Regions from separate parts of the Bacteroides ovatus genome, predicted to be linked through region 4. Evidence: riboswitches for the same ligand, from Rfam matches in the RefSeq annotation. Region 4 holds a riboswitch; each other region holds the start of a gene.

Region 1 (4,351 bases), 270 kb from region 4:
GAAACTGGAACGGACAAAGAAACAGGAAGATCCGTATTTCCATACGACGTTTAAGGAAGAATTGTCGCACCATTCCATTACGCTGAAAATCGGCTTGACTTATTGAGGTAAGTATAATAAGAGATAAGGAATTTGCCATTGCAAACAGAATATATATTCAGATCCTGGCTTTATTCCCCTCGAATAAAAAAAGGCATAATTATTAATGATTAAGTCGTTATATTATTCAACAAATACTAACTTTACGACGTTATAAAATATAAAGAGCGAACGAAATGATTGTTAAGACATTACTAGATACCGATCTTTATAAGTTTACCACATCGTATGCTTATATCAAACTGTTTCCCTATGCAATGGGCACGTTTAGTTTCAACGACCGGAATGAAACTCAATATACCAAAGATTTCCTGAAGGCACTCAAGGCAGAGATCAAGAATCTTAGTCAGTTGAGGTTTACGGAAGAGGAGCTGGAATATATGACGAAAAACTGCAGATTCCTTCCGAGAGTCTACTGGGAGTGGTTGTCTTCTTTTCGTTTCGATCCGAATAAGATTGATATTCATCTGGATGAAGCTTGTCATCTCCACATCGAAGTGACTGACTTGCTTTATAAAGTGACTTTATACGAAGTGCCTTTGCTCGCTATTGTCTCCGAAATCAAAAACCGTTTCTTTGGCAATGTAGCAGACATGAACGAGATTCTTTGCAAGCTGTCGGAGAAAATAGAATTGTCGAATCAACATCAGCTTCGCTTTTCAGAGTTCGGCACACGGAGAAGATTCTCCATTGATGTGCAGGAAACGGTTATCAAGAAGCTGAACGAAACAGCGCAATATTGCACCGGAACTTCCAACTGTAACTTTGCAATGAAATATGGAATGAAAATGATGGGAACTCATCCACATGAATGGTTTATGTTTCATGGAGCACAGTTCGGATATAAACATGCCAACTATATGGCACTCGAAAACTGGGTGAATGTTTATGACGGTGATTTAGGTATCGCACTTTCCGATACATATACTTCCGGCATCTTCCTTAGCAACCTTAGCCGTAAACAAGCCAAACTTTTCGATGGAGTGCGGTGTGATTCCGGCAATGAATTTGAGTTTATCGATAAGCTGGTTGCCCGCTACAAAGAGTTGGGAATCGACGCGACAACCAAAACCATCGTATTCAGCAATGCCCTAGACTTTACAAAAGCATTGGATATTCAAGAATACTGCAAAAACAAAATCCGCTGCTCTTTCGGGATCGGTACCAATCTCACCAACGATACCGGGTTCGAACCTTCGAACATCGTGATGAAACTGACACAATGTAAGATGAATGTCAATCAGGAATGGAGGGAATGTATCAAACTGTCTGATGATGAAGGAAAACATACCGGCAGCCTTGAAGAGGTACAGGCTTGCCTGTATGAGTTACGACTCAACAGAAAGCAATAAAAATAAAGAAAAGCAGGAAGTACCTCACCGGAGAATACTTTCTGCTTTTCTTTATGCATATTAGAAGTATGCCAGACAAAGACATACCAGCATAGAATCAGCTACGCATATCATTGTAACAAACTATGCAATAATCGTCAGGATTTGAATCCTTTCACTGCTCTTTCCAATCTTTCCAAAGGTAATTCGCCGGATTGTCTCCAGAGCTGTTGTCCTTTTCTAAAAAGAATAAAGGTAGGAGTCGACTCAACTGTATAGAAATCTGTAAGGGCAGGTTCCTGATCGATGTCTACCAATACCACTTCCAATGTTCCTTCCATCAGTTTCTTAAATTCTTCAACAACCGGTTTCATACGTTGGCAATGAGGACACCACGTTGCATAAAACTCTGCCATTACCCAATCACCGTTAGCCAGTTTCTCCTGATTTCTTTCTTCACGAGCTATTTTCTTTTCTTTCATACGAATATCTCCTTTTAATTAATTACTATCAACCTAACAATATCAGGAGAAATATAGTTTAGAAAAGTAGCAAGGTTATACACTAATTAAAGAATCCTTATTTAAAGACAAGCATTGCACAAAAATGAAACTTTCGTGCAAAAAAGGAACATCTTATTTAATATTTATTTATCTTTGCCCCCCGAAATGGTTCAGAATCCGTATCCAACGGACGACGATTAATAGGGAATCGGGTGTAAGTCCCGAACAGTCCCGCTGCTGTGAAGCTCTGTTCAATGTCTTATAATTGAACTAATTTAACGCCACTGATGTTAATCGGGAAGGCAAATAAGACAAGAGTCAGTCAGAAGACCTGCCATTTTGTGTAAGACGCTCCCCTCCTCGTGGGTTAGGAGAAAGAGCATCACTTGTTAAGCCCCAAATCAAAAAAATACTGTTTTTCGTCGGGTGGAGTATGTCCATTAGATGGGAAGACATTAATAAGTATGTACTTAATTGAAAAAAGTATGATAAAAAAAATCTTAGTAGCCAATCGCGGTGAAATTGCCGTAAGGGTGATGCGCTCCTGCCGGGAGATGGAGATAACGAGTATCGCTATCTTCTCCGAAGCAGATCGGACCGCGAAGCATGTGCTTTATGCAGACGAAGCTTATTGCGTAGGGCCGGCAGCATCCAAAGAGAGTTATCTGAATATAGAAAAAATCATCGAAGTGGCGAAAGCAGCTCATGCGGACGCCATCCATCCGGGTTACGGCTTCTTGTCCGAGAATGCTACCTTCGCCCGTCGATGTCAGGAAGAAGGAATCATCTTTATCGGACCTAATCCGGAAACAATGGAAGCCATGGGGGATAAAATTGCTGCCCGTATCAAAATGATCGAGGCGGGAGTACCCGTTGTTCCCGGCACACAAGACAATTTGAAAAGTGTGGAAGAAGCCATAGAACTTTGCAATAAGATCGGATACCCGGTGATGCTGAAAGCTTCTATGGGCGGTGGTGGAAAGGGTATGCGCCTCATCCACAGTGCCGAAGAAGTGGAAGAAGCTTATACTACTGCCAAGAGCGAATCGTTGTCTTCCTTTGGCGACGACACGGTTTATCTGGAGAAGTTCGTTGAAGAGCCTCATCATATCGAGTTCCAGATTCTTGGTGACAAGCATGGAAATGTCATTCATCTATGCGAACGCGAATGTTCCGTGCAACGCCGTAACCAGAAAATCGTAGAAGAGACTCCTTCGGTTTTCGTCACTCCCGAACTACGGAAAGATATGGGTGAAAAGGCGGTAGCTGCGGCTAAAGCGGTGAACTACATCGGTGCGGGTACTATCGAATTTCTTGTTGACAAACACCGCAACTATTATTTCCTTGAGATGAACACCCGTTTACAGGTGGAGCATCCGATTACGGAAGAAGTGATTGGGGTAGATTTGGTAAAAGAGCAGATTAAAGTTGCCGACGGACAAGTGCTTCAACTGAAACAAGAGGATATCCGGCAACGCGGGCACGCTATCGAATGTCGTATCTGTGCCGAAGACACTGAAATGAATTTCATGCCAAGTCCGGGTATCATCAAACAGATTACAGAGCCGAACAGTATCGGTGTGCGTATTGACAGTTATGTGTACGAGGGATATGAAATTCCAATCTACTACGACCCGATGATCGGTAAACTGATTGTATGGGCTACCAACCGCGAATACGCTATCGAGCGGATGCGCCGCGTACTCCACGAATATAAGTTGACCGGTGTGAAAAACAACATCAGCTATCTGCGTGCCATCATGGACACTCCCGATTTCGTGGAAGGTCACTATGATACAGGATTCATCACCAAGAACGGCGAATATCTGCAACAACGCATCATGCGCACCAGCGAACATTCCGAAAATATTGCTTTGATTGCCGCCTATATGGACTACTTGATGAACCTCGAAGAGAACAACAGCGGTATGGCTACCGACAACCGTCCTATCAGCAAATGGAAAGAGTTCGGACTGCACAAGGGAGTGTTGAGAATCTAATTTTAACAAAGAGAATTCAATTATGGAAATTCATATAGGAAACCGTGTGGCCGAAGTAGAGTTGGTCAGCAAGGAAGATAACAAGGTGGTGCTTACCATTGATGGAAAACCGTTTGAAGCAGATGTAGTGATGGCGGAAAACGGCACTTGCAACATCTTGATGGACGGACGCAGTTCGAATGCACAGCTGATTCGCCGTGATAACGGGAAAAGCTATAAAGTGAATACGCATTATAGCAGTTTCAATGTAGAAATTGTGGACAGCCAGGCGAAATATCTACGGATGCGCAAGAAAGGGGAAGAGGAACAGAATGACTGTATCATTTCTCCGATGCCGGGCAAGGTAGTGAAAATACCTGTTGTAGTCGGTCAGGAAATGAAAGCGGGAGATACTGTCATCGTTATCGAAGCAATGAAG
Region 2 (4,351 bases), 230 kb from region 4:
AGCTGATCGGCTACAAGCACGGACATTTGGTGTACGGATTCGATGAAAATTTCTTTTGCCTTCTGTTCAATGGCATCCTTGTTGCGTTCATCCTCTATCAGGTTTTCCGCCTTGATGCGGGCTTCAATCGCCAGTCTCGGCATATTCAGCGTAGTGAATGAAAGATTGCCACGACCTAAAGAAGATTTTTCTCCTGCCACGTTTTCAAAGACACGGGTGCGACAACCCATCGTCGCCAATTCGTAGATGTAACGTTTCGGATCGTCCGCTCTCCATTTCTCGTTCTGATTGAAAGGTGCGTCGAGGAACATGAAGTTCGGGAACAATGCTTTCGCCGTAGTCTGGCAAGCCTTCAACAACAAGTCGAAGTTGGGAGCCTCGTAACGGTCGGTCATTGCCTCTTCGATATTTTCCGCTTTCATTGCTTTCTCAAAGTCTTTTTCCGAGTAAGAAACTCCGTCTTTCACCTTGAAAATCTGGATCGGGAATACAGGCACCTCACCTCTTGTACCCAATCCTTCAATGGTAGCTTTCAGCAATTCTTCGATCACCATGCGGCCTTCGGCAGAAGTGTCCGTACCGTAGTTGATGGAGCTGAATACCACCTGATTACCGCCACGTGAATGCATCGTGTTCAGGTTGTGGATAAATCCTTCCATGGCCTGATGGGTATCTTTGCGAGTCTGCTGATAAGCTTTCTCAACGATACGGGCAAGGTGTTCCTTATCTATAATAATCTGTAAAGCCACCAAAGCAATGCGCAATGTTTCGCGTTCGGCTTCAGTAGTCTTGATAGACGGAAGATATTCTTTAATCAATGTGCGGATGGATTTCTCATCGGCCTGATTTCCGTTTTCCATGGCGACATAGAAATTGATGAACGATGCCAGATGCTTGCGGAAAGATTTGGCCACACCTTTTGCCATGAAGAAATCGAAAGCAGGAATTGCCTGTCCGCCATGCTGCTCATTCTGATTCGTCTGGAAAATAATAGTAGCCAACGTAGCATAACTCTGGATGCTTTGCGGGGTACGGATACTACCGTTCTTGGTGCGAAAACCACGTTCAAAGAGGTCATCCATATCATATTGGATACAGGTCGTCGTCTTTGTCGGATAATAATCCAAGTCGTGAATGTGAATATCTCCCAACTGGTGCGCTTCGGCAAAACGTTTCGGCAACAGGTATTTATACGTATAATCTTTGGTTACTTCGGAAGCGAACGTCATCATCTGTCCGGCAGGCGTGTGACTGCTCATGTTGGCATTGCTCAAGTTGACATCGTTCTTGTCGATAGCAACGATGCCGTCCATCACTTGCTTCATCTGGGTTTTCTTATCGCGCTCCGTATTCCGCCATTCGCGATAAATAATATATTTCTTCGCTACTTCCGGGCGTACTTTCATCAACGACTTTTCTACTAAATCCTGAATCTCTTCTACGGTAATAGTAGGAGTAGTAAACTGACTGATTACGTTCATAGTGATGTCAGCCACCAACTGCTGCTCATCCTGAATACCTGTTGCACTGAATGCTTTACTAATTGCATTCTTGATCTTACTGATAGAGAAATCTTCTCTCTTACCATCACGTTTGATGATACAAATTTCCGCGTAGTTCATAACTTTAACTCCCGAAAGTTTAAATTTAAAATATTGATAACTAAAAGAAAAAGTTCCGGCAGGTCTTCTGACTTATCCCTCCCTCGCAACACCTTCCCACACCGACATCGATGCAGTGGCTTATTGTGCGGATTCTTAGAGAATTACAGCAGCGGGTACTGTCGCCGATTTACACAGCGTTCCCTCATTGACTAAACCTCTTTTAGCTCCGAAACCAGATACAAAGATAGAAGATAATCTAATAGCTTGGTTAGCTTTTAACATTAAATTTCGGGAAACATTTCTTTCTCGCTGATACAGAAAGTTTTCCAAAACGGAAAACTTTTTTCTGATTTTAACGTGGATAATATTCCAATTCCGTTTATTTCACCCAAAAGACATATATAGTTTTTAGCTACTTCACTCTTAGCGAAAAAAGAATGTGTTAAAAGTCTCCACAACTATCTTTTGCTTCATAAGTTACAGACTATTTTTCACTTTCGACCAAACCTTTCTTTCCGATAAAATGAAAGAAATTATAATTTTTCGATTTCTTCTTTCGAAAGCCCGGTAGATTTTATGATAATATCGTCAGCCACTCCTAATTCTTTCAAATTACGAGCTGTTTCTTCTTTACCTTTTTGCAAGCCTTTCTGCACCCCCTTCTGTTCAGCAAAGTCCAACGTATTAAAATAATCGTTATAAACTTTCCATTCTTCTTCATACCGGGCTCTTTCCTCCTGGGTCATATTTGCTTTGGAAGCCAACTTTTCAAGTCGCTCGAAGACGGCCTTGCGAGCCTTGAAAGGCATCCGGTCAAGTGTATCCATATGCTTTAGTATATAAATCCAGCGTTCAAAATCATTTTCACATTCATCCTCCTCTTTGTTGAAGTTCGGCAGTTCGATAAAAATCTGCCGGAACTTGTTGCTGAAGAGCTTCCCCGTATCCCTGTCAGAAAGAACGATATCCGTTCTGATTTTAGAGGGCATATCCTTGTCCATCACGAAATTCATGAAGAACACTCCGTACACGGCATCCAATTGAAAGTTCCAAACTCCCCTTTTCGCCTGCTGCGTAATGGCCCTAGAAAGATAGAAGAGGGCACGATCTTTAAAGTAAGGCTGTTCCCGGTTCTGCATTTCTACGATAATACGTTCACCGGTATCGGTTACGCAATAGATGTCGTAGATAAGACCTCGTTCTGTTTTTACTTCCGGCTGCTGTTCACTGTTAAGGAACTGAATGTCGGTAATCACATGCTCTCCTACGAGCAAATCGTTCAAGAAGTCGATTAACAACTCCTTTTCTACCTCTCTGCCGAATAAAAACTTAAAGCCAAAATCGGTAAAGGGATTGATAAATCTTCCCATTATATGCTGTGTCTCAATTACAAAACAAAGATAGAGTTTTTTTGTTGAATACGGTCAAGAATAGAAAAAAATAAATGGGTACAAAAAAAGAAGCTGCCTCATTCATCGGGAGACAGCTTCTTCATTTGAACCTTGAGCCTTACTTTACTTTCACTTTATGAGTTGCTCCACGTTTGTTACCGGTTCCGTGAGCTATGTGCGGGCGGCACGTTTCGTTTTTTTTCAGGATCATTTTTTTACACGTACACTAATCTTTTTCCGTCTTACTGCTTCTCCGATGACGGAACCGCAGAACAGCCTCAAGAATGTCTAACAACTTTTCCAGTAATAATTTCATTCGCTTTTCTATTAAGGTTGATAATCTATTTTATATCGGTCGAAGTGCAACCATCAGCTATACCCGATTCGCGGCTACTGATAAGTCTATCAATAAGCTTTAGTTTGCCTGACAAACTTATCAGTTAATCCCTACGGATTCAGCTGCCAGCTGCACTTCCGGTCAAGCGGCCGGGTCCGGCGCTTCTCCTCCTCCGCCACCGGGTTCGTCGCCGTCATCCGGGTCTTTGTCAACGACATCGTCGGCCACAAACGAACCCGCTACATCCTTGATGTGCACAAACTCCACTCCGGTGGTCAATGCGCGGGTAGCACTTCCGTTAGCGGCACGGGTGTATTCAGGGGTAAACTGACAACGCAATGAAGTGATCTGCGAACTGCTGACTTTACTCTCCAACTCCACTCCTTTTCCTCCTGCTTTGGCAATCATTGTAAATGTTCCCAAGCCTTCGAGGCGCACCGTGCGGCTGTTGAGCAACTGTTCGCGCATCACCGACATCAGGTTACGAATCACGTTATGAACATCACCCGCCGTCAGCGAGGCTTTTTCTGCAATCAATTCCGCCATTTTCTGCGTATTGACCATTTTCCCGAATTTCACCAGACGGGGATAATAAAGTTTCTGTCCTTCCTTGTTGGCAAGTGTTGCCTGATAAGGTTTGTAAATTAATGGCATACTGTTTTCCTTTCTTTTTTGATTGATGAATAAATAACTACTGTTTGTAACCGATTACGAAGACAAAAGTACACGAAGAGAAAAAAGCAGGGAAACACGATGTTACAACCCGTCGCAAGAGAGAACAGACAAACACAATTTGATACGATTCATGCCTACAAAGGCTTCTGTACAAAACAGAACCAACCGACATAAAAAGGCGTACCTTTGCATGAGTTCATACAAAATAAACCTCTAAAAAACAGTCAATATGAAAACAGAAACAACTCCAAAAGCAGAAACAGAGAGCCGTACCCGCATACAAGCCTATAGCAAAAGCCAGTTGGCCGGACTTTACCTACCTCACATACAGTCCGCCTCGGCAC
Region 3 (4,351 bases), 750 kb from region 4:
CTGTGGTCGCTATAACTATCTAATCTGTTTTCGGCAATGTTTTGTCCCAACGCATAGCGCTTTCCTGAAAATAGGAATGAGTAAGACAGATTGATCCATGGTGTTTCGATACCTGCCTGCCCCGAAGCGGAGACGCGGGGAGTGTAGGCTATCTGGTGTTTGTATGTTGATTCATACGTGTTTGGATCGGGTGGGGTAACGTCTAATGCTCGTTGGTATGTATAGTTACCCGAGAGGTTGATGCGGATTTTTTCCCCGGGTTGGAGGGAGAGGCTTCCTGTAACATCAATACCTTTGATGTCAACTTGTCCCAGGTTTTTCATGCTCCATACTGCAAGGTTCTTGGTAGGATAAGCGATGATTTTATCTGTTACCTTATTATAATAAGCGTCGATGGTTGCTGACAAATAGGGTAGGAACGAGCATACATTTTTGTTGTATGTCAGTCCGATGTTGTATTGTTTGGCTTTTTCCGGCTTTAGTTGTGTGTTTCCTACTTCTTCGTAATATAAGTCGTTGAAACTTGCCAGACGGAAAATGTCTTTATAGAAGAAGCGTACACGGAATTCTTCATTATGAAAAGGTTTGAATGCAGCACTTACATAAGGGGTTAATTTACGGTGATTGCCGGCACTGCCGCCTTTCTTTACATCTTCATTGATAATGGTTGCTAATGCGGATGCGGAGATTGTTAACCAGTCATTCACGTATTTGCCGGCGAATGCCGTTAGCCATGAATAGCGCGTGGGGTGTACAAAGTTGTTTAGATCGGCGTTCATGGTGTTGATGCTTCCGTCGGTGGAAAGAGAGAATGAGAGGTTGCTCAACAGTCTGTATAGTACAGAAGCGGAAAGGTAATATTCTTGCTGGTAGTAGCTGTTTTCTGTTTTCTTTAATGAGTTCTTTGTATCGGGGTCTAGGTAACGTTGATAGCTCCAATTCCACTTGGCAGAGGTTTGGAATACCCATTGTTGGCTGAATTCTTTCTTGTATTGACTTTGTATGAAAGTGTTTTTATCCCACAGGTGTTGGGTAGAATGGTCGTTGTAGAAAGTGGTAGCTTTGGGTAGTCCCCGGGAGGATTGGAAGTAATAGGCTTTCAACCGCCATTGTTCTTTATCGGAGAAGTTACCGTAAAGTCCGGCTTCAGCACGGAATGTTTGTACGTCTGTATTCTTCCGTTTCTCACGTGAGGACAGATCTCCTTCTGCACTTCCATAGCGCAGTGTATATGGATAATGTCCGTCAGAAGACATCCATTCGCCATTGACTGACATGCTCCATGTTTTATTGAATTGTTGTTCCAGCAGGAGGGAGGGATTGACTAATCCCCAGGAACCTGTTTTGAAAGCTCCTGCTATGTTGGTTTTTTTGTCTTTTGTGAACTGTGGAGTAAGTGTCTGGATATTCAAGATGCCTGCTGACGCAAAGAAGCGGGCAGGTTGGAAGATGTTATCGCTTTGTCCGTTGTTTAGAGAAAGTCTGTCTACGTTATCAAGTGAGAAACGCCCGATGTCGATTTGTCCCGTTTGGCAATCGGTTAGGGTGATCCCGTCATAGCCAACAGCGGTATGTTGTGCTCCCAGGCTTCGTATGGATACAGTTTTTAGTCCGCCAATACCTCCGTAGTCTTTTACGGTCACTCCGGCAAAGTGTTTCACTGCGTCGGATACTTGCAGGGCGTGCAGGTTTTTCAGGGCGTCTTTGGAGAATACTTGCAGGGGAGCGGTAGAACGTACTTCGCGAGTCTGATAGATATCTGATACTGTTATTTCAGGAATAGAATATGTATGTGTCGTATCTACCTTTTGCTGTTGTGCAAAAAGTGGTATGGATAAGAATTGGCAGTAAAATACTGCAAAGATCATTTTCTTAAATGTTCTCTCTTTCATTTAGTTCTTTTTCTGTCTGTTGCTATTTAAAAGTGTCCGGGCGAAATCCCTTCGACCGGACACGCATAAATAAACTTGGCAGAGTTTATTCGTTTTAACACACTTTCTCTGAATTAGAGTGATGAATGAAATGATAGACGACTTGTCCGGTTCATTAGACTCAACGCTTTTTCCTCGAAAGCAGTGAAACATAATTGCATGGTAGGTCTTCTGACTTATTCCTGTTACAAACGCCTTCCCAGATTAGTCTCCAGTGGCAATGAGTGAATTGCTTGTAACATGCATGGAACTTACAGCAGCGGGACTGTTCAGGATTTACACCTGATTCCCTTTTAATTGCTTCCCCCGCATGGGAGTCGCAAACCAATGCGCGACAAAGATAGGGAGTTTATTTGTTTTTTCCAAGTTGGGGGATGTTCTTTTTCTTTCGTCTTGATACGAAAAAAAAGAACCAAAAAGAACGAGATTGGAGGAGCCGTGCAAGGACCGATTATTTGTTGCTTCTTACTTGTTTTCTTCGATATTTTTTGTATTTTTGTAAATGAGACTGCCACTTATTACAAAATTTACCAAATTAGCGGATTTTAGAGACGGGTATTGAGTTGCCCGCCTTTGACATAAGATTAGCTTTTAAAAAGTATCCTTGTCTATGTCCAACGTTGGACGTATGAAACAGATTTATTGAAACATAATTGGTAGTTTTTTATAGGTGGATGCAGCGGTATCCACCTATTTTGTTCCTTACTGCACCGATATGAATCAAATGTTTTAGACAAGGAATTCAAGTACTAAATTTACATTCCAATTCTGTAGAAAATAATATCTCTATATGCATATATTAATTCGTCGAACTATAGTCTACCTTTCGTTGGACTATAGTGCTTCGAAAGAAAGACTATAGTCAACTTTACGTCGGACTATAGTCCGACGAATAAATATATGTATCCAGAGTGATTATATTTAGTATAACTCCGGAATAATTATAGCACATAAAGGGAATAGCTACAATCAGTGAGAAATAAATTAGTTCATTTCTGCACCGTTTTTACTTTAATTCAATATTAGTTAGGTGTTCTTCGATAGCTTGTGCGGTGGCATCTTTTAGGAGCACGGTCTTTTCCTTGTTTAAAAGGTAGAGGGTGGGGATAGCCTTCAAATCATATAGTTGTTGTTCTTTGATGGCAAATTTCTTGTCGTATCCGTTGATCCATTCTTTGGGGAATTCATTCAGGTGTTTTCTCCATTCGTCCAACTCTTCGTCAGGGTAGATAGAGAGGACTGTTAGTTTCTTTTGTCCCAAAAGTCGGTTGATGATAGGTGCGTTTTTCAGGGCATCTATTGTTTCTGTGCAGGCATGACAGCCGGGGTTGTTGATGAATAGGAGGATATAGTCGGCTTGCTGTTGATAGAGGGAGCCTTGTGCGCCGGAAGCTAATGTGTAGCTGAAGTTCAGGGCTTTGGTTCCGATACGGTTTTTCTGTGCTAATTCCCGGCGGGCTTTAGGACGTACTTTCTCAATTTCCTCTAACAAGGGAGAAGCTAACATGGCGTCTAATACGGGAATATAGAATTCTTCGTTACGCATGGGGGAGTTGGGGTCGTATAAATATTTATCCGCCAGGTCGGTGATGTAGGTGAATACTTTTTTGTCTACATTCGTTTGTTCGATTGTTTTCCGCATGGCTTCTTGTGCAGTTTCCAACGGGACGTGATTCAGTATGTCACAATAATCCGCCCAAGCTTGTTCGGTCACTTCGGGGTGGTGGATGTAATTAGTGTCGGCGAAGTTGACGTTATCCCAATAGTGTTTTACCAGAAAGTCTGCCCGTTGTTCCGGGGCTGTCATCATTGGGGGGATGGCAGGCAATGTAAAGGTTTTAATGGTGTCTTGTCTTACATCATTTTTGTTCAGACTGGAAGCGTTGCCGCTTTTGCAGGCACAAAGGCAAAGGATGCATATAGCTGGAAGAATATGGATGTTTGTTTTCATAACTAACAATTATTACATTGAACTTATGTAGATTACATTGGTGACAAAGATAATGTCCTTTCTACTTTATTCAAAGAATTTTTCTTCCTTTTATTTTGCTGCGTTCTCTTCTGTTAGTTTTTTTTGATTAGACAAGTTTTGCAGGATAACTCCTGATTTTACTTCTCCTTTGCCAATGTAAATACAAATTCCAGCCCGCCTCCCTGATTGTTCTTGGCGGAGATGCTGCCACCGTGGATGATGACGGCATTCTTCACAATAGCTAGTCCCAGTCCTGTTCCACCTACTTTCCGTGAACGACCTTTGTCTACCCGGTAGAAACGTTCGAAGAGACGATTCAGATGTTCGGGAGATACTCCAATACCTGTGTCGGCAAAGCTGAAATAGTAGAAATTCTCATCTTCACGGAAACAGTTGATATTGATCTGGATATTACTTCCGGCGTATGCGATGGCATTGTCCATTAGAT
Region 4 (4,351 bases):
CGTGCTACATACCCCAGTCTGGCGTTGGGATCTATTTTGACAGGGCCTGCATACGAACTGACGTATGCATATTTATCTTTAAAGACGATATAACGGCAATTAGGTATGGAAATTTGCGTGATGTGTTTTGCTGTTTCTACATTCATCACTTCTACGAAATGAGAACAGTTGATGATGGCATATAACTTATTTCCATAGATTTGGATATCATTTCCCACATCCCCCAATTCTTGTACGACTCCCGGGTTCCGTTCCGCATAGATATTCTTATGATAGATACCGGTTTCGTAATCAAAGTAATCAAGGGTAGCCTTGTTGCTTCCCATATTTCCTTCATTGAGTAGAAAGAAACCTTTGACAGAGGTACCGTTTACTCCGGGAGTAACTTGGTTGGGAGTTGACGGAATAATGCGTTCATCTTCGCGACAAGAAGTCGATAGAAGAACAAAACAGATAATGATGGATAGAACAGATATTCTCATAACATGACGTTTAATTTGATTTTAAAACTTGTACCGGGCATAGGATAGCATTGCACTACTTCATATTGCTGATTGAAGATATTATTAATTTCTGCCGTTACACGTATTCCCGTTTTCCCCCATTGAAAAGTTTTGGATAGGGAAAAATCGTGGGTATACCAGGGCTGTGCGTAGTTCTCCGGGATATTGGCGACTGCTTCATAACGTTCACCTGTATAAATGAAACTATAGTTACAGGACCATGTTTGGTAACTTCCATTGAGGATGATGGAACCTCCATGCCAAGGTATATAAGGAATCTGGCCTCCATACCATTCACTGGTAGGATCGGTAAAATCCTGTGCCTTTTGATAGGTGTAATTGAAGAGAGTGCTAAGTTCCACCTTTCCGAAGCCCCATTCTCCTCGTATGGCTGCGTCTAATCCCCGAATTTCCACATGTCCGAGATTAATCATAGTCCAACGGAACTGGTTGGAGGTAGGCATGGCAATGATTTTATCATCTACTTCACTATAGTAACCATCTATTTGTAAGTCCAGGCTTTTCAGCCAATGGTTATTCCAGGTGTGAGAGAAAGTGATACCCACATCGTATTGGGTGGTATATTCTGGTTTTAAGTCCTTATTGCCTATAAAAGTATAATACAAATCATTGAGAGTTGGCATGCGAAAGACTTTCTTATAAAAGGCTCGTACATTCAGAGGGAGCTTGGTCAATGGTTGCCAGGTGGCTATGACAGACGGAGTGTATTTGTTTTTGGTGCCTGCATTGGCTCCTTTGGTACGTGTATTGTCGTCGACATGAGTATATAACAGGCTCGCCTGCAACATGAGGCGGTTGAAGTCAAAGGACGTGGCAGCAGAAGTCAGGATTGTATTACGGGTTGGATAGACAAAATCTATGAGATCGGCCCGTAATGTATTCCATTGGAAATCGTTGGATAATGACATACTCCACCAGGGATAGATGGTGAATAAATGGGCGGCCGAAGCATAGATTTCTTGCTGTCGGTAGTAATTGTCTACGTACATGGTGGTGACATCCAGTCTGGGATCGGATAAATAGTGGAGATAGTCATAAGCATATTTTCCGTTGGCTAGCAGACTGTACCAAGGCTTAAAATAGTTTTGAAAAGAGCCTTGCACAAACAGATTGGTATCCCACTGCCGGTCCTGATGGCGAAACTTACCCGGCTCTTCTCTTACCGCAGCTCCGGGGTATCCTCGTTCTGAATTGTATAGGTATGCTTTGGCTTTCCATTCTCCTTTGGGGATTTTTCCGAAGAATGCATTCTCCAAACGTAACATTCTTACGTCTCCATTTTGACGAACAGCTGTTGTGTCGTAACCATCTTTCTTGGCGTATGTGAATTTATATCGTCCTGATGTATACATATACTCCGTACTGATGGAACTGCTTATTCGTTCGTTGAAACGATGTTCCCAAAGTAGTGACGGATTGATGGTAGAGAATGAACCGCCTTTCACCCCGATGTTCAGGTTGTTTTTCTTTTCCCCTTTGAATAGGGGTTTTCGTGTCTGCATATATATGGCACTTGCGGAACTATAATCTTTGGCAGGTTGGAAGATGGCACTTTTTTGACCATTATATAGTGAAATGACTTCCATATTATCTAATGAAAAACGGCCTAGATCGACGACTCCATTTTGCGCATTTCCTAATTCAATACCATCGTAGAATACTCCGACATGATGACTGCCCATACTTCGTATATTGACGGTTTTTAGTCCTCCAATACCTCCGTAATCTTTTATCTGTACTCCGGAAAAGTAGCGTAAAGCATCGGCGACGGAGTAAACATTTAGCTTCTCAAGTTCTTTGCCGGACAGAATCTGTACAGGAGACATCTTTTTTTGCATCCGGTTGCTGTAGATAGTAACTTCTTTGAGTTTGAGAAGTGTATCAGACAGAGAAGTCTGATGCCGAACCCTGGACTGGGAAATGGCTGGTACTGTGGTAAATAGAGATAGAATCAAACATAATATCCACCGTAAATGGATACAATGCTTATTGTATGAATGGACTTGAATAGAAAGCATGTCTTTTATTTTATAGGTATAAAAAATCCGTTTGTTCAGATCTGAATTCAATCTACACAAACGGACATATAGCTATTATACCAAATAAAAGATAATTGCTTATTTTCTATTTGACTACTACCCGAAATCCCGCAGGTGTAAATCAGAGCATCAAGGCAGGTCTTCTGACTCATCCCATTTTGCAACGCCTTCCCAGATAAACTATCCAGTGACTTTCGTGTTGCAATTTTGCTCTCTGATTACAAGGAGCGGAGATTTACAGCAGCAGGTTCTGTTGCCGGTTTACACGGCATTCCCTTTTCATTCCTTAACAACGCAAAAGTTGTTTAAGGAAACCTTAATGGCACAAAGTTAGAAAGTTTTTATTAATTAGTTTGTTTTATTCTAAAAAAATATCCCACTGACCAATAACAAATATTCCGGCATCTGATTCTGTTTTCCCCATTTGTTAATAATCAATTGGATGGAAAAAGGATATATTAATATGTTATCCCAACGACAGAATCAATATTTGTGCCGTCAATACTCGCAGAAACATGGTGAGCGGATACACCGTAGCGTAGCCGACGGCAGGCGCATCACAGGAGGTCAGGTCATTGGAGTAAGCCAATGCCGGCGGATTGGTGGTAGAACCAGCCAGAACTCCGATAAGCGTGAAATAATTCAGCTTGCAATAATACCGTCCTATCAATCCCGTAATCAGAAGTGGCAGGATGGTTATGATTACTCCGTAGCCTACCCATATATATCCTCCGCCATGAATGACTGTGTCTACAAAGCCTTCGCCTGCTCCTAAACCTACGCAAGCGAGGAAGATGGAAATACCGATTTCACGAAGCATCAGGTTGGCACTCATGGTGGTATAAGTAATCAGCTTGTATTTCGGACCGAAACGGCTAATCAGGATAGAAACGATGAGCGGACCGCCTGCCAATCCTAGTTTCACAGGTTGCGGAATTCCGGGAAATGCGAAAGGAAGACTTCCCAGAATACATCCTAAAGCGATACCTATAAAGATAGGAATCAGGTTCGGATGATTTAAGCGTTTCATGGAGTTGCCAAGTACTTTCTCTGCATGGGCAACAGCCAGTTCGGAACCTACAATGGTGACACGGTCTCCCATTTGTAACTGTAATTGTGGAGAGGCTACCAAGTCTACTCCCGAACGATTGACGCGGGTGATGTTTGCTCCGAAGTTATTTCTGATTTTGAGTTGTGAAAGCGTTTTCCCGTTCAATTCCGGTTTAGTAATCAGGATACGGCGTGAAATGAGCTCTTTGTTCAGTTGTTCCCATTCCATTTTGATTTCCTTTCCGAAGAATACAGTAATTGCTTCCACGTCAATCGGGGTAGAGATCACTAATATGATATCCCCTACATGTAGAATTGTTTCGGAATTGACCAATTCGGTTTCTCCACCCTCGCGGTGTTTGATGCGGGAAATGACAAACTTACGGTTCAGTAACGGGCGGAGTTCTTTAATCCTGATGCCATCTACCGATTCGTTTCTCACTTCAATGGAGATAGGGCGTACGGTAAGTTCCTGGAGATGTCCCAGACCGACTTCTGCTTCTTTTTCTTCTTGAGCAGTATTGATGCGAAGGAGATATTTCAAAGCAAGCAGGGAAAGGATGATACCTACTACACCCAGCGGATAGCTGACAGCATATCCTAAAGCAATTTCGGGAGCATCTATGCCATTCAAATCACTGTTGGCCTGTTGTGCGGCTCCCAGCCCCGGAGTATTGGTGACGGCTCCGGACAAAATACCTACCATTGTGGTAATCGGAGTTCCGGTGGTGAAGTGCA

Evidence for each region. A riboswitch is a leader RNA that binds a small molecule or an ion and turns the genes downstream of it on or off. The one in region 4 is predicted to bind cobalamin.
Region 1: it holds a riboswitch for cobalamin, as region 4 does, so the genes downstream of both, accC (acetyl-CoA carboxylase biotin carboxylase subunit) here and Bovatus_RS10510 (TonB-dependent receptor) in region 4, are expected to answer to the same signal.
Region 2: it holds a riboswitch for cobalamin, as region 4 does, so the genes downstream of both, Bovatus_RS09640 (anaerobic ribonucleoside triphosphate reductase) here and Bovatus_RS10510 (TonB-dependent receptor) in region 4, are expected to answer to the same signal.
Region 3: it holds a riboswitch for cobalamin, as region 4 does, so the genes downstream of both, Bovatus_RS07680 (TonB-dependent receptor plug domain-containing protein) here and Bovatus_RS10510 (TonB-dependent receptor) in region 4, are expected to answer to the same signal.

The regions. Positions count from the first base shown of each region.
Region 1 covers NZ_CP012938.1:2,365,314-2,369,664, forward strand. Annotated here, with positions in the region: gene Bovatus_RS09435 (hypothetical protein) at 1-106, shown strand, start outside; gene pncB (nicotinate phosphoribosyltransferase) at 276-1,451, shown strand; gene Bovatus_RS09445 (thioredoxin family protein) at 1,589-1,912, opposite strand; cobalamin riboswitch at 2,083-2,286, shown strand; gene accC (acetyl-CoA carboxylase biotin carboxylase subunit) at 2,419-3,933, shown strand; gene Bovatus_RS09455 (acyl-CoA carboxylase biotin carboxyl carrier protein subunit) at 3,956-4,351, shown strand, end outside.
Region 2 covers NZ_CP012938.1:2,411,442-2,415,792, forward strand. Annotated here, with positions in the region: gene Bovatus_RS09640 (anaerobic ribonucleoside triphosphate reductase) at 1-1,622, opposite strand, end outside; cobalamin riboswitch at 1,663-1,850, opposite strand; gene Bovatus_RS09645 (Rpn family recombination-promoting nuclease/putative transposase) at 2,138-2,974, opposite strand; gene Bovatus_RS09650 (HU family DNA-binding protein) at 3,474-3,986, opposite strand; gene Bovatus_RS09655 (DUF4248 domain-containing protein) at 4,237-4,351, shown strand, end outside.
Region 3 covers NZ_CP012938.1:1,888,246-1,892,596, reverse strand. Annotated here, with positions in the region: gene Bovatus_RS07680 (TonB-dependent receptor plug domain-containing protein) at 1-1,892, opposite strand, end outside; cobalamin riboswitch at 2,076-2,275, opposite strand; gene Bovatus_RS07675 (DUF5106 domain-containing protein) at 2,938-3,882, opposite strand; gene Bovatus_RS07670 (sensor histidine kinase) at 4,041-4,351, opposite strand, start outside.
Region 4 covers NZ_CP012938.1:2,639,582-2,643,932, reverse strand. Annotated here, with positions in the region: gene Bovatus_RS10515 (DUF5074 domain-containing protein) at 1-482, opposite strand, end outside; gene Bovatus_RS10510 (TonB-dependent receptor) at 479-2,542, opposite strand; cobalamin riboswitch at 2,680-2,897, opposite strand; gene Bovatus_RS10505 (putative transporter) at 3,030-4,351, opposite strand, start outside.